3 regions of the Enterococcus sp. BWT-B8 genome follow, and region 2 is predicted to be linked to each of the others. Evidence: predicted binding sites of a transcription regulator. Region 2 holds the regulator's gene; each other region holds the start of a gene.
What was found. Region 2 encodes LexA, which represses DNA repair genes until DNA is damaged. Its sites were predicted from a motif close to CNAACANNTGTTNG; they were not measured.
Positions count from the first base shown of each region.

Region 1 (5,522 bases), on a different contig from region 2:
AACACTGATAATAGCTGTCCCGATCAGCCGGTCTCCCTTTAAGTCGATCCCTTCAGAGAAGACGCCTCCCAAAACACAGAAACCAATTAACGTTTCTTTCGGTTTTTCTGTAAATTGTTCCAGGAATCGTTCTCTTTCTTTTTCCTCCATTTCAGTCTGTTGAATCAGCAGCTTAATATCGGGGTTCTTTTCATTAAAAGCGTCATAAACCATATCCAGGTATGCATAAGAAGGAAAGAAAAAGAGATAATTTCCTTTCTTCTGCTGAATCATGGCCGTTAGACTTTGAATTAACGTATTCAAGCTGTTTTGTCTTTCTCTATAGGTTGTCCGAATATAATTGGCAATCAGCAGCAGTTGATTTTCTTCCGGAAACGGATTAGGAATCCTGTAGGTCAGACTCTCATCTGTTCCCCCCAGAATTTCTTTATAATAACTCAGCGGTGTAAAGCTGGCTGAAAATAAAATTCCGGTATGCGCCATACTCAATTTTTGATCCAGAAGATAGGATGGATCAAGACAGAACTGCTTAATTATAATTGTATGGTTTTTCTTTTGAATATACGTACAATAATGATCGTCATAAAATTCGCTGATTTTCAAATAGTTCAACATGGAAAAATAGATTTCCAACACCTGATTTAATTCCGGCAGCTCCTGATTTTGCGGCAGCCATTCGCCAATTTTTTCCGTCAGTCGAAAAAGCTGTTTGTTCAGGCTGTCAATCGGAGCCGGCTGGGAAATAAACTCTTTTTCTTCACTTTTACAATATTCATCCAATTGATTAAGCTCATCGATAACTTGATTAATTGTACGAGTTAAAGACTTCTGCTTCTTCCCTAACAGTTTCTTCAGCACAGACACCTGAAATTTGGATAACTCTGCTGAATACATTTCTCTGGACCGATTCACTAGATTATGTGCTTCATCAATCAGAAAAACGTACTCTTTTTTTACACCCTCATCAAAAAAACGGCGAAGATAAACGACTGGATCAAATACATAATTATAATCACAAATTACTAAATCACACCAAAGACTGATATCCAGTGATAACTCATAAGGACAAAGCTGGTGTTTTTGTGCATATTTTTCAATAATAGGTCGTGTGAACTGATCCTCACTGTGAAGAATATCCCATAAGCCTTCATTCAAGCGGTCATAATAGCCAGCTGCAAAAGGACAGTGCTCGGGAGTGCAGTTTCTTTCTGACAGAAAACAAATTTTATCTTTCGCTGTAATCGTGATACTTTTGATCTTCAGTTCTTTTTGTTTCATTCCTTCAACTGCATCTTCCGCCACCTGACGAGTAATTGTTTTTGCCGTTAAGTAAAAAATCTTCTCTGCTTTCTTTTCTCCCATTGCTTTCAATGAGGGAAACAGTGTGGAAATCGTTTTACCCGTACCTGTGGGAGCTTCCACAAATAAACGCTTTTCACTAAGAATGGTCTTATAAACACCAACAGCCAATTCACGCTGGCCTTTGCGATATTCACCATAAGGGAAAGAAAGATTTTTTAGTGATTCATTCCGAATTACTCGCCAGTTTTCATTAAAAATCAACCACTTTTCATATTCAGCCAAGAGCATATCCAAAAACTTGCCAAGCTCTGTTTGTGTATAAATTTTTTGAGTTTTCGTTATTTCCTCAGTTGTTGTTTGATAATAGGTCAGCTGCAGGACAACCTCAGTTAGTTCCTCCTGCTGACTGTATATTGCACCATAGCACTTTACCTGATTCCAATACATATCAAGCTGTTCTTCATACAAATCTTCAAAAGCCGCTTCGGAAGTTTTTATCTCGTCTATTACTATTTCTTCTTCTTCGTTTTTAAAGAGACCATCCATACGCCCTTCTACAAAATATGATGTATTATTTAATCGAATCTCTTTCGAAATTTTTATTTCTTTTTGATAGTTCTTCCCTGCTTCTTTTTGTATCTTTCTATGAATACGCGCTCCTTCCTGAGCGGTATGACTGCTGGTCTTTCGTGCATCTATGCTTCCTTTACGCAAAATAAATTCAACCAGTTTACGAATCGGAATCTTTTCTGAATCAAACACTTTCCATCACCTCGTAATCTCTCTTATTATAAAACATACGTTCGTAAATGGAAAGGATAACTAAAGAAAATAAAAAAAATCTAAGAGGAGCCTATCAGAGTCCTTCTCAGATTCTATAATCGTATCAATTATGTTTAATAAAAATTATTCGACCAGATTTTCCCTTACCTTCTTTGGCAATTTCGCTGCAGTCAGTTCGTAGGATTTTTTCATTAATCCAAGATACTCTTTCTCAGAAAATGTGCTGTCTTTAAGGATAATTGAGTTCCAGTGTGTTTTGTTTGCATAGTATCCCGGAACCACAAACGTATACTGTTCTCTTAACAGTTCATTTTCTTCTGGCAGACCTTTAAAGGTGAAGATTTCATCACCTTCTTTGTTTGTACCCATTAATGCAAAAAACTTTCCGACAATATCAAAATAATCACATCCCCAGCTTTCCCGGTAATACACACTGGCACCCGGCAGTTTTCCAGCTTCTTTTTTGATTACTTCTTTCAGCTCTTCCATTTTTCGTTTCGCCTCCTTCATTCATTAAAAAAGGAGCTGGGAGATCCTTTCCCAACCCCATAAATATTGATTTAGTCTCTTGAAAAAATTCGCAGGAATGCCAAAAACAAATTAATGAAATTAAGATACAGCTGTAAAGCCATAAATACAGCAATCCCATTTCCAGCTGTTCCATTTGTTTCAAAGTAGATATTGCGGATTCGCTGATTGTCATATGCGGTTAATCCGGAAAAGACCAGCACAATTATGATTGATACTGCGTAATCCATTCCGCTGCTTTGGAAAATGAACGCATTCAACAGAACAGCGATAATAATTCCAAACAATGCGGCATATAATGCTCTACCCATTCCTGACAGATCTTTCTTCGTCAACACACCGACCAAAGCCATACAGCCAAATGTAGATGCCGCACTGACAAAAGCCGAAACGACTGTTGCCGGAGTATACATTGCAACAGTAACTGCGAGAGTCAGTCCGTTAATCATTGAATAAACAATGAACCCGCCAATTGCCAATGTTGGATTTTTCTGTGCTTTGGCAGCCAAAAAGAGGACCAAAGCAATCTCTACAATCCACATCCCCGTAAAGGCAAGTGGATACTTATAAAAAATCGTGAAAATTTGGTAAGCATAAACTTCTAAAACAATGTAAGAAATGATGGCACTGATTCCGATTCCCATTGCCAAAAAGCCATAAACTTTTGCATAAAAATTATTTAGTCCATCTTGGATTTTCGTTGTTTCAAACTGATTCATTTCTGACCCCTTCTTTCTCTTCTGGTTCCTCTAAATCTACATGTTTTGGCGGCTGTACTAATACAACAGCATCCAATACTCTGTTTTCCTCTTCGTTAACTGCCTCAATTGAGATTGTAACAACATCTTTCATCTTGTCAATTTTGATTACTTCAAATTGAAACGTCAGTGTTTCATAGTGAAAAACTGGTTCCAGAAAGTTAATGGAAAAATTGACGACGTGAGAGCCCGGTCCGGGCAAATGCTTTGAAATGGCACTTGTTATGATGCCCATCAACATGATCGATGGTACGATCGGCTTTTGATATTCAGTTTGTTTGGCATAATCATGTTGGATATAAAGAGGGTTTGCATCATTCGTTAAGCCTAAATAAAGCAGCAGATCCTTGTCTTCGATTGATTCCGTCAAAGACAACGAATCACCTTCCTCAATATCTTCGATGGTTTTGCCTAATTTTCTCGGTTTTCCGATGTTCAAATTAGTACACCTCCATTAATGATAAGATTATTGTACCAAAAACACTGCAAAAGGCAAGTAGGGGGAAACGGGAAGCAACACATTTGGGTGCATACTTAGATAGTGGGAGACCGCTAATCCGCATTTTGGAGATGCATCATTTAGTTGTAAAAGCGTTTCGGACAACCATTTTTCTTCCTCTTTTCACTTCCTGAAAAATGCTTGATATCCCTTTCGCTTACATTTTTAAACATTTTTTCTCAGCAAAAAAAGATTTGGAATTTCTCTCATCCAAACCTTTTTCTGCATTCATTTTTTAATGACTGAAAAAATCTAATACAACCTGTTCAACTCAGCCATTTAAAAGATTTTCACCATTTGATTCAATGACCTGTTTGTACCAATAGAAAGATTTTTTTCTGCTTCTTTCCAGCGAGCCATTTCCTTCATCGTCACGGTCTACATAGATAAAGCCATAGCGTTTGCTCATTTCACCAGTTCCAGCACTGATAACATCAATACAGCCCCATGGAGTGAAGCCGATTAAGTCTACCCCATCATCAATGGCTTTCTCCATTTCAATAATGTGGCGCTTGAAGTAATCAATACGATAGTCATCATTAATCGAACCGTCTGTTTCAACGCTATCAAAAGCACCTAATCCATTTTCAACGACCATCAGCGGAACTTCATAACGTGAATAAATCTGATTTAGTGTGTAGCGCAATCCAACAGGATCGATTTGCCACCCCCAGTCGCTTGTTTCCAGATATTCGTTAGACACTCCACCGAAAAGATTTCCACCCGTTTTATCATCACGATTGTCAATATCATCAGTCACACAAGTCGTCATATAATAGCTGAATGTGTAATAATCCACCGTTCCAGCGGCTAACAGCTCTTCCTCTTCTTTTGTGATATCAATCTGAATGTCATTTTTTTCAAAATAGCGCTTAATAAAATATGGATATTTCCCTTTAACCTGAACATCACCGCAGAAGTAATTGAATTTATCATTAATTTGCTGTGTTTTCAGAACATCTTCCGGACGACAAGTTTTTGGATACATGGTTATATATGCCAGCATGCAGCCAATTTTAAACTCGGGATTAATCTTATGACCGGCAACTACTGCACGTGCTGAAGCAAGAAAAACATTATGCAGTGCCTGATACTGTTCTGTTTCCGTGTACTCACGATTGAACAGACCATTAATCCGTTTTCCATGCTCCATTGTTCCAAAGTTAATCTCGTTAAAAGTCAGCCAGTATTTCACTTTGTCTTTGTAGCGTTCAAAAAGAGTGGTCGCATAGTTTTCATAAAAGTCGATTGTTCGTTTATCCAGAAAACCATCATATGTTTTTCCTAAATGAAAGGGCAGCTCAAAATGCGAAATAGTCACAAGTGGTTCGATCCCATATTTTGCCAGCTCATCAAATACATCATCATAAAATTGTAAACCTGCTTCATTTGGTGTCTCTTCATCGCCGTTGGGGAAAATCCGTGTCCATGCGATTGACATGCGATAAACTTTATAACCCATTTCTGCAAATAGTGCAATATCCTCTTTGTACCGATGATAAAAATCGATCCCTGTATGACTTGGATAATAATATTTATCTGTATCAATTACCGGATCAAATGAACGATGTATGCCGGAAGTACGACTTCCAGCTCTATTATGATCACTGATGGAATCTCCTTTACCGTCTACATTCCATGCCCCTTCACAT
Region 1 is NZ_JAJDJV010000011.1:31,369-36,890, forward strand. It holds gene LI951_RS10955 (ATP-dependent DNA helicase) at 1-2,064, opposite strand, end outside; gene LI951_RS10960 (MmcQ/YjbR family DNA-binding protein) at 2,209-2,574, opposite strand; gene LI951_RS10965 (Bax inhibitor-1/YccA family protein) at 2,646-3,332, opposite strand; gene LI951_RS10970 (MaoC/PaaZ C-terminal domain-containing protein) at 3,319-3,810, opposite strand; gene LI951_RS10975 (glycoside hydrolase family 1 protein) at 4,142-5,522, opposite strand, start outside.
Region 1: LI951_RS10955 (ATP-dependent DNA helicase) is a predicted target of LexA. The motif match lies at 2,095-2,108, and genes of this name have one in related genera.

Region 2 (5,522 bases):
TGTATTTTATAAAAGAAACAACAATCTAGTTTTAAAAAAAAGAAATTTAAACTATTTGAAACTTTACTGTAATAAAAATAATTTTTGTTTCAAATTGATTTTTTTGAATATTTTCCGTATGTACAGCATATAATTAAGGTTTAGAAATGATTTGTTGCTCGTTTTCATTTTATTTTCATGACAAATACATTACTTTAACTAATTTGTATTTACAAGTAAAAAAAAGCAACCGATAAACTTCTTAATTACAGGAAGTTTATCGGTTGCTTTATGAACTAAAGTTTTTCATAGGTAGAAATCACATTATCAACTGTGAACCCAAATTTTTCTAGAACTACATCACCTGGTGCAGAAGCGCCAAAATGATCAATTGTGATGGTTGCTCCTTCTGTTCCTATATACCGCTCCCACCCAAATGGAGAAGCTGCTTCGATTGCTACACGTTTTGTAACAGCTTTTGGAAGGACTGTTTCCTTGTATTCTGCAGATTGACTTTCAAACAAGTCAAAACTTGGCATAGATACAACAGAGACATCTTTTCCTTGTTTGGCAAGCTCTTGTTGCGCTTCAATCGCAAGGTTCACTTCTGAGCCTGTCGCAATCAAAATTCCTTCAGGTGTTGCCCCTTTTTGAGGAGAGATTACATACGCTCCTTTTTGGACTGTATCGTGTGCATGTTCTTTTGTTCCTTCAATTACAGGGAGATTTTGTCGGCTTAACACCAAAATCGTCGGCTTGTCGGTTGTCGTCATGGCAATCTTCCAGGCCGCAACTGTTTCGTTGCCGTCTGCCGGACGAATCACCTGAACACCTGGCATGCAACGGACACTTGCCAACTGTTCAATCGGTTCATGTGTTGGTCCGTCTTCTCCTACCGCAACAGAGTCATGTGTCAACACATAAGTTACTGGCGTTTTTTGCAAAGCCGCCAAGCGAATTGCAGGACGCAGATAATCTGTAAATACGAAGAACGTCCCGCCATAAACTTTTGAGCCGCCGTGCAGCTGAATGCCATTCATTGCTGCCGCCATCGCAAATTCGCGCACGCCAAACCAAATATTTCGACCTTCATATTGCCCCTGTTCAAAATCTTTCTCACCAGCGACCATTGTATTGTTGGAAGCAGACAGATCGGCTGAGCCGCCCCAGAAGCTTGGAACGACTTTTGAAATAGCCTGAATCGTATCTTTGCTTGTCACACGGCTTGCTGCACTTGAACCAACGTCATAACTTGGCAATTCTTTGTCCCAGTCTTCAGGTAATTTTCCTGCAAAGGCATCTTTAAATTGTTTTGCAAGATCCGGATGAGATTTGCTGTAATTTTCAAACAGTTTATTCCATTCAGCTTCAGCTTTTTCGCCGTCTTCAATCATTCTTTCAGTAAAGCGTTCTGCTACTTCATCAGGAACTGTGAAATCTGGATATTCCCAACCATAAACAACTTTTGCTGCATCGATTCCTTCCTGACCAAGCGGTGCGCCATGAACCGCAGATGTTCCTTCTTTCGGTGCGCCAAATCCAATCACTGTTTTCACTTCGATCAAGGTTGGTTTGCCTGTCTCAGCTTTGGCGTCTTCGATTGCCTTTGAAATAGCCTCCAGATCGTTTCCATCCTTTACCAGAATATGCTGCCAGCCATAGGCTTCGAAGCGCTGGCCAACATTTTCAGTAAAGGACTTTGAAGTCGGCCCATCCAAGGAGATGTCATTGGAATCGTAAAGAACGATTAGTTTGTCCAGTTTCATGTGACCGGCCATTGAAGCAGCTTCCTGAGAAACTCCTTCCATTAAATCACCGTCACCGCAAAGAGCATACGTATAATGATCAACAACATTAAAGCTGTCTCTATTATAAACAGCAGCTAAATGTGCTTCAGACATTGCCATTCCGACAGCCATGGCAATTCCCTGACCTAATGGTCCTGTTGTTGCTTCCACGCCGTCCGTATGACCGACTTCCGGATGTCCTGGTGTTTTACTGTCCCATTGACGGAAGTTCTTTAAATCGTCTATTGTCACGTTATAGCCTGATAAATGAAGCAGACTGTAAAGTAAGGCAGAACCATGACCGGCAGAAAGAACAAAACGGTCGCGATCTGCCCAGTTTGTTGAGGTTTTTGGGTTAACCTTTAAATGCTTGGTCCAAAGCGCATAAGCCATAGGCGCTGCACCCATAGGCAGTCCTGGATGTCCCGAATTTGCTTGTTGAATGGCTTCGATGCTGAGCGTACGAATGGTATTCACACCTAGTTGATCAGTTTTGTCGAACAAAAATATCATCTCCTATTTAGGTTTTTTTTACCTTTATTACTCACATTGTACCTTAATTCATTTATGAAAGCAATTACTTTTAGTAAAGTTAACTCTAATTATTTGCGGTCATGCAGCCCTTTTTCTTTTTGAATCTGTTTCAGCTTCTCAGGTGTTACATCATTGCCTTTTGGATCTACCACTTTCATTCCCTCAATATGATGCCGCATTCCTTTACGAAATGTCTGCAGATATTCTTCACGCAGTTTCTTCTGCTCATTGAGTTCTAAATCTGTAAGCGGACCTTCTTTGGCTTTACGTGCCAGAGCGTTGATACGTTCCATCTTTTCTTTTGAAAGCATCGTCTTCCCTCCTTTATCAATCCCTTTTATCTTATAAGAACATGCTTGAAAAAACAACTGTCTTTCCTATTGATTTTACACGAACGCTTGTTTGATTTCATGAGAGAAATATGTTAGACTGTAACTATAATTTGAAAGAAGGTGTGGATATTGGCAAAACGTACCGAGACAAGACAGGTAGAAGTATTAAAATATATATATGAACAAGTAGAGCTAAAAGGATATCCGCCAACCGTTCGCGAAATTGGAAAAGCTGTGAATCTTTCCTCTACGTCAACAGTGCATGGCCATTTAGCCAGACTTGAAAAAAAAGGGCTGATTTTAAGAGATCCAACCAAACCTCGGGCAATTGAGTTAACAGCAGAGGGGTTGGAAAAAATTGGGGTTCAGCCTACAACTATTCCTATGCTGGGTGTTGTTACTGCCGGGGAACCAATACTGGCTGTTGAGGAAGCGTCAGACTTCTTCCCCTTGCCTCCTGACCTTCAATTTGAGCAAAATGCATTATTTATGCTGACAATTCGAGGAGAAAGTATGATCAATGCCGGTATCCTTGATGGTGATCAGGTCATTGTCAGAAAACAGGCTGATGCGACAAATGGAGATATTGTCATAGCTATGACAGATGAAGATGAAGCTACCTGTAAAAGATTCTTTAAGGAAACAGATTATATTCGTCTTCAACCGGAAAATGATGCCTTGGAACCCATTCTTTTGGACAATGTTTCCATACTGGGTAAAGTAGTTGGTCTATACAGAAATCATATTTAATTAAACCATTTACTGGGTCTGAATTCCTTTAATCGAAGGAATTTGGATCTTTTTTACAAAAAGACCAGTCGAGCTCTTTAAATTCGGCCTGACGGGTCTCTGCTATTTACTCAAAATGATTGCTTCATGTGCTGAAAGTGTTATAAAACAGAGCGGGCTGTTCAAATTGCTCGGAAAAAAGAAGCAAATAGATGAAACATCTCTTTATAGCCAACACAATCATCCTGTTTTCCAATGAGAAATATTACAGGTCTATATAGCTAAGTTTACCTAATTTGGATATCGTAGCCAATACTTTAATGATACTCAACAAATATATGATTTGCTTTTAACAGACTTGGAAGTACCTCATTCTGATATCTGGTCCAAGTAGAAGTCGTTGCTATTACAGCCATTTCAAAAAAACAGAACCTGCTTCTCTTTCTTCTGCAGAAATGGGGTCGTCCAATAATTTTACTTTTCCAAAAGTTGTCGTAACAGTAAAGTTCTGTTTTTCCTTTTTGCAACAACACCCGGACAAAGTAAAATTATCTCGTCAGCTGACTGTGGAGCCAGCCTTTCCTATACACAGAATTCATGAACCTGTCCGCTGATAGGTTTCGAATTCATGAGGGTACTTGTTTAGTTCGTCTGTTTCTCCTTCGCTTGAATTGATCAGCGTCCATTTTTCCCAATCGACAAAAGGAAAGGATGTATCTGCATCAAAATCGCCATGAATAACAGTCCGATATAGAACATCACAGTAAGGCAGAAAATCCTGATAAATATTTGCTCCCCCGGCAATAAAAGTAATACCTGAAAATTCTTCTGCATAGTTTATAACTTCTTCTATGCTGTTCATTACAACAACATTTTCAGCTTGATATTCTTTGTCTCTAGTCAGAATGATCGTCTTTCTATTGGGCAGTGCTTTGCTCCCCATTCCTTCAAATGTCTTTCTTCCCATGACAATCGTATTGTCCTCAGTCATCTTTTTAAAAAATTTCAAATCATTTGGCAAGTGCCATGGCAGGACATTTTCTTTACCAATATTCCCCTGTTCATCCTGAGCCCAAATAGCTGCTAACATTATTTTTTAACTCCCTTCAACTTTAAACCGCAATTGGTGCCTTTATCGCTGGATGGGGATTGTACCCTTCCAAAGTGATATCTTCCATTTCAAAATCAAATACAGATTTCTTTTCCGTATTTAAACGGAGTTTAGGTGCATCTCGTATATCGCGAGACAGCTGTTCCTTCATTTGTTCAAAGTGATTACTGTATAAATGAGCATCTCCCAGAGTATGAACAAAGTCTCCGACTTGAAGACCTGTTTCATGAGCAATCAAATGAGTCAATAATGCATAGCTGGCTATATTAAAAGGAACACCAAGAAAAACATCCGCACTTCTCTGATAGAGCTGGCAGCTTAGCTTCCCATCATTTACATAAAACTGAAACATTGTATGGCATGGAGGCAGAGCCATAGAAGGAACATCTTCCGGATTCCAGGCAGACACAATTAATCTTCGTGAATCAGGTGTTGTTTTAATCATCTCAATAACGGATTGGAGCTGATCAATAAAGCTGCCGTCTTTTGTTTCCCAATGTCGCCATTGCGCTCCATAGATATTTCCAAGCTCTCCAAATTTTTCAGCAAAAGCCGAATCTTCAAGAATATTTTTACAGAAATGCTGATGCTGCTCATCATAAGATTTTTTAAACGCTTCATCTGTCAGCACACGATGACCAAAGTCAGTCATGTCAGGGCCGTTGTATTCAGGACTCTTAATATAACGTTCGAATGCCCATTCATCCCAGATATGATTATTATGCTCCAGTAAATAGCGGATATTGGTATCCCCGTTGATAAACCATAACAGCTCACTTTTAATCAAACTGAAAGGGACGCGTTTAGTTGTCAGTAAAGGGAATCCTTCAGATAAATCAAATCGCATTTGATAACCAAAAATACTTTTTGTTCCTGTCCCTGTCCGGTCTTCCTTGTAATTTCCTTCTGTTAAAATTTTCTTTCCTAAATCAAGATACGCTTTTTCCATACAAAATCCTCCTGCTTTATTCTGAAAACTGACTCAAATAGTCCCAACGTTCAATTTTCTGTTCCAGTCTTTCTTCTGTATTTTCAAGATCCTTCTGCAAT
Region 2 is NZ_JAJDJV010000001.1:218,788-224,309, reverse strand. It holds gene tkt (transketolase) at 276-2,270, opposite strand; gene LI951_RS01035 (DUF896 family protein) at 2,369-2,611, opposite strand; gene lexA (transcriptional repressor LexA) at 2,762-3,382, shown strand; gene LI951_RS01025 (dihydrofolate reductase) at 3,957-4,451, opposite strand; gene LI951_RS01020 (thymidylate synthase) at 4,474-5,421, opposite strand; gene LI951_RS01015 (ABC-F family ATP-binding cassette domain-containing protein) at 5,438-5,522, opposite strand, start outside.

Region 3 (5,522 bases), on a different contig from region 2:
GCCGCTGTTGTAAAAATAGATTTGTTGGCTTCAGCATCGCATTCAGAGGACAAGACTGTTGTGAATTACAGTGATTTATACAAGAGATAAAGAAGATGTTTTCTTTTAGCCTACTAATACTTCAGTAATACAAAATCGATTATAAAGTTTTTAAAGAGCGATAATTCTTTGAAGTGATTCCAAAAAGTTAGACCAAAAAATCTAACTTTTTGGGATCGGTTTACTTAAGAAAAGAATTATCGCTTTTTTTATTGAGTCTGTTATAGTGCATATTTAAAGACTGAAAAAGTTAAAATTAAAATAGAAACAGTTCCCATTCCAGCTAAAATAGTCAGGTATTTATCCAAATCTGATCTATCTTTAATTATTTTCACTAATACCAGATAAACGAGAATTCCTGCAATCCCACCGCCAGTATTCATAAGAAAATCAGTTACATCTGAAACACCAATAGAGAAGATATATTGAAGAATTTCAAATGTCAGGCTTACACCAGCCATTAAGAAAATTTGTTTAACATAAGACAACTTGGTTGGAACCAGATTTAAATAGACCCCAAAAGGAAAAAAGATAAATAAATTGCCGAGAACTTCGGGCGTATTGAATTTTCCTTTTTTAAAGGAAGAATCGCCAAATGGGTGAAGATTAACTGACTGAAGGTCTGGCATATTATCGAGTGACAGTTGAAGCTTAAAAATAACAGTCCAGACCAGCATGAAAAGATAAATAATAAAAAGAACTATAGAAAATTTTTGAAAACTTGACAGTTTCATCCTATCCCTCCTTTTGAACAAGCCATTGTTTTATTATATCATGAATAAATTAAGCTTTAGGAATGACATTTACAATACAGGGCTTACATTAACGAAAGCTTAAAAAAATAGAAAAAGAATGACTGCTCATCGTAAGGAAGATAAAAATATTAACTTTTAAAAAAAGAGACAATTCAGTGTATTCCCATGAAAAATGCCCAGGCTCATGTTGATTTACTGGGCAGAGTATTTAATTGGACTAGGCAATATTTTTTAATGGTTGTAGGACAAATTTGCGGATGAATGAATTAGGATTTCTAACGATAAATTTTTCAATAACCAGCTGCTTTCGGCTGTTAAAATGACCAAAAACAGAAAGCTCAAAGGTATTATCCTCTAAAAAAAGTATGAGATTAGCCAGCTCTCGTTTGGCAACCAGACAATTAATCGGTTCATTTCGGTTATGCAGTGTGAAACGGACCAGTAGATCAGGGAACGATGAAACCAGTCTGATTTTATCAGCAATACCAACATAACTGTGTTTTTTCATAATAAATTCCTCCTTAAACTTCACTCCATTTATGAAACGCCGGCAGCTCAATATTTCGTATCTCATCATAATGTACTTTCGTATCATCCACAAAAAATCCAAGCTCATCAAAACCTTTAATTATTCCTGTAATATCGCTAAAATAATTATTTTCAAGATCCTTCATCTCAAGCTGAATTGCGACGATCTGCTGATTTTGATAGGCGAATGCCAACAGTTCCTGTATCTCATTTTCAGACATCGCTTTCTTGGGGAGAATCACCCGCTGTTCTCTTTTTTGTTCTTTCTCCATTTCAGCAGTATGCTCAGATAAATACATTCCTTGCCATTTTTGAATCCCTCTATCCTGATATTCTCTGAAGTAAGAATCATTTAAATCAATTTTTTTCGGCATCATATTCACTCCTTAAACCATCCATTCCTCCGGCATGTCCGCCAATCAGTGAAGCTCGGCTGATTGCTGTTCCTCCTGATAATAATGAATTGGCATGCACAATTGAGGTAAAACCATATTTTTTACGAATTGCATCAATCAAGTGATCCAGTTTATAATCATTTACCAGATCTGCCGGCTCGTGAAATAAATCCAGTTGGATCATATCTGTTTCCACCAGCTTTGAAAAAGAAACACCGACTTGTCGTACTTCCATTCCTGTCCAGTTATGTCTGAATAGTTCAAGGATATATTCTTTTAGTAACTTCGACTGATTGGTAGGCGGTACTTTCATTTGCTGGCGAAAGCCTTTGTTTCCCTGCTTTCTGTACCAGCTGGAATAACCTATGTAAAGAGAAACACACTGTGTCTGAGCATTATGTTTTCGTAATCTGGCAGCCACTTGATCTGTAACCTCCTGAAGTACTGTTTCTATTTCTGTCTGCAAACGATAGTCCCTGGGCAAAATCTGATTGTTGTTGAATGATTTTTCTGCTGGAACATAAGTATCAGAGATTCTTGTTCGATCGATGCCCCATGAATGGGCGTAAAGCTGTAAACCAATAACACCCAGTTCCTCTTTCAGCTTGTATTCATTTGCATGGGCAAGATCAAAGATTGAATGGATATTCAAGTTGTGTAAGCGTTTGGCTGTTCGACTATTAATGCCCCACATTTCGGTAATGGGGTAAATTTTCCATAATTTATCAGGCACATCTTCGTAGCGCCATTCTGCGATTGATTCAACCGTCTGCTTTGATTCAACATCCAAAGCTGCTTTAGCCAATAAGGGATTGTCTCCAATCCCGATGGTAACATGAAGTCCGGTATCCTCTTTAATCCGTTTTTGAATTTCTTCTGCCAACTCAAAAGTATTTTTTCCAAATAATTTTTTACTGGCAGTAATATCAAGAAATGTCTCATCAATAGAGTAGATGAGGATGTCTTCTACAGCTGTATACTGTTTAAAAATCGAATTGATTTTCATATTTTCATTAATATAAAGCTGCATCCGTGGAGGAACAATCAGCAAGTCTGGATGGTCAGGCAAATCCCACTTACGCATAACATTGGAAAGCCCCAGCGCTGATTTTGCCATAGGAGAAGCAGATAGAATCAAGCCGCCTGCATTTTCTGCATTGCTCATCACAACGAGCATGGTTTCCAGCGGATCAAGCCCCATCTGGATGCATTCTACAGAAGCATAAAAGGATTTAACATCAATACATAAAATATCTCTGCGTTCTTCTTTATCGTAGTCGAATTTCATGGTCAGCATCTCCTGAAAAATATTCTATGATTAAATTATACGAACATTTGTTCTTCTTGTCTAGCATAAGATATTTGACCAGAAGAACGTTATTAAATCAGTTATTGTAAAAAGAGATTAAATCTGGGATTTATTTATATAAAATATTAGAATCTGACTGAAAAGTATTGAGAAAATGAGTTACCAACGTTTTTCCAAATAGACGTATTTGTATTGAGAATTGAACAATGTGAGACTCACATATACAAAAAATTTTTATTAATATAGAAACTTTTAACAGAATGGAATGATTCATCTCTCAGAAGCTGATAGTTTAATAAATCACTGAGGAAAATAGGGAGTGGTTATCAACTTTCAACGAATGAATGATAGAAGCTTCCCGCTTTTGACGAAATAGAATAGGTGTTTTGGGAATAGATGGCTGTTTTTTACTTATGGGGGACAAATCATGGTATGCGTACCGAGAATGCAATTGATTTTATGGCTATAAAATCAATTCATTAATACGAAATTAAGGATATGCTCCTACGCTTCTTCGAATGCTCGTCGCATGTCTGAGGGGCAAGTAAAAACATGCTCCTACGGTTCTTCGCATGCTCGTCGCATGTCTGAGGGGCAAGTAAAAACATGCTCCTACGGTTCTTCGCATGCTCATCGGCATGTCTGAGGGGCAAGTAAAAACATGCTCCTACGGTTCTTCGAATGCTCGTCGCATGTCTGAGGGGCAAGTAAAAACATGCTCCTACGGTTCTTCGAATGCTCGTCGCATGTCTGAGGGGCAAGTAAAAACATGCTCCTACGCTTCTTCGAATGCTCGTTGCATGTCTGAGGGGCAAGTAAAAACATGCTCCTACGCTTCTTCGTATGCTCAGATCATACAAAGATTGGAACAGCGTTTATTTAGCTTTAAGGGTATCAGACATACTAATGTCACAGACTCATACGAAAGATGCGGTAATACTCCTTCTTTAAACGGAACTAGCTCATATCTATTTTTGCGAAAAAACTCACTGCTAAAGTTTTCAGACAAGTCTTAATAAAAGCAAAAGGATTAAGCTGTTAGAATGAAGGATAAAATTTTGGAAAATAAGAATAACTATGAAATATGTTGAGAATTTATTTATTTTAATAAGCGATAAGTAGAAAAAATGTAGTATAATTGATATTGATAATCATTATCAATAAAAGTTACCTACTTGCAAAAGAAATGAGGAGAGTAAATGTTTGTTCAATCAGTGACATTTGTCGTAAAAAAAGAGGGTAAAGAGCACTTTGAAAATAAGACGAAAAAAGATGTGGTTTCAATGCTGGGAAGAGATACCTGCTTATCAAGTGAATGCTGGTTTGCTGAAACAAAAGACACCTGTGAATTTGTATTAGTCTCCAAATGGAAGGATAAAAAAGCTTTTCAGGCGTGGTTGAAACGTCCGGAACACTTGCAGCAGCATAGGGAAGCTCATAAGAATAAAGATTCCAGACCAAATATTGTAGTGGAAAAAATAAAAAAAGGATATACAATTTTAGAATAGTTTTAAGAGTTAGAAAGCACTATTGCTGAAGTTTTAATGATTTCAATTACTGTAAATAACTTCTTTCCAACAGACGGAAAAAGGATATTTTGAGAAGCTTGTTTTTAATACAACATGACTCTCAAAATATCCTTTTTATGAAATTATCAGAAATGGAACACAGTTACTTCCCTAATTAATCTCTATGACCTGAAAAAAATGAAACAACAGCTATCAGAATTACTGCACCCAGTAGTGAGGGTACTAAAGCCATTCCTGCCAATTTCGGTCCCCATGAGCCAAAAAGCGCCTGTCCTATAGAGGAGCCGACTAAACCGGCGATAATATTAAATACACAGCCCATTGATTCTCCTTTATTTGTAATTGAACCTGCAAGGGAACCAATAACGGCGCCTACAATCAATGTCCAAAGCCAACTCATAATGATCACTCCTTCAAATTTATTTACTGTTTAATCATACCATAAACTGTGATATATTAAATCAGACGGAAGCCCTATCTAACCTATATACTAATAGATGACTAACATGGAGGACAAAGAAAATGCTGACAAATCAGGAAATAAAAATCAGTAAGACTCTTTCTTATGCATTAAGGCATAAGCCTGAGGAATTCAACCTTGTTCTGGATGACCAAGGATATACGGAGTTGTCAGAGGTTATTAGGAAAATGGCTGAAAGTGGTTTTCCGGGATTGACAAAAGAAAAACTCCAAGCTATTTTGAACAGAAGCGATAAAACTCGTTGGGAAATAAAAGATGAGAAAATTAGAGCAGTTTATGGTCACAGCACAAAGAAAAAAATCGAAAAACTTCCTGTAATACCGCCTCAATATCTTTACCATGGAACAGCACACAGGTTCTTAGAGAATATTTTAAGGGAGGGATTAATTCCTAAGGGAAGACAATATGTTCATCTGTCACAGGAGGTTGAGACTGCAGTGATTGTTGGAAAAAGAAGGGATCAGTCTCCGATCATTCTCAGAGTTG
Region 3 is NZ_JAJDJV010000008.1:121,230-126,751, forward strand. It holds gene LI951_RS09325 (hypothetical protein) at 1-90, shown strand, start outside; gene LI951_RS09330 (VanZ family protein) at 261-773, opposite strand; gene LI951_RS09335 (hypothetical protein) at 1,012-1,302, opposite strand; gene LI951_RS09340 (hypothetical protein) at 1,316-1,696, opposite strand; gene LI951_RS09345 (Y-family DNA polymerase) at 1,680-3,005, opposite strand; gene LI951_RS09350 (antibiotic biosynthesis monooxygenase family protein) at 4,226-4,534, shown strand; gene LI951_RS09355 (GlsB/YeaQ/YmgE family stress response membrane protein) at 4,710-4,955, opposite strand; gene LI951_RS09360 (RNA 2'-phosphotransferase) at 5,078-5,522, shown strand, end outside.
Region 3: LI951_RS09345 (Y-family DNA polymerase) is a predicted target of LexA. The motif match lies at 3,046-3,059, and genes of this name have one in related genera.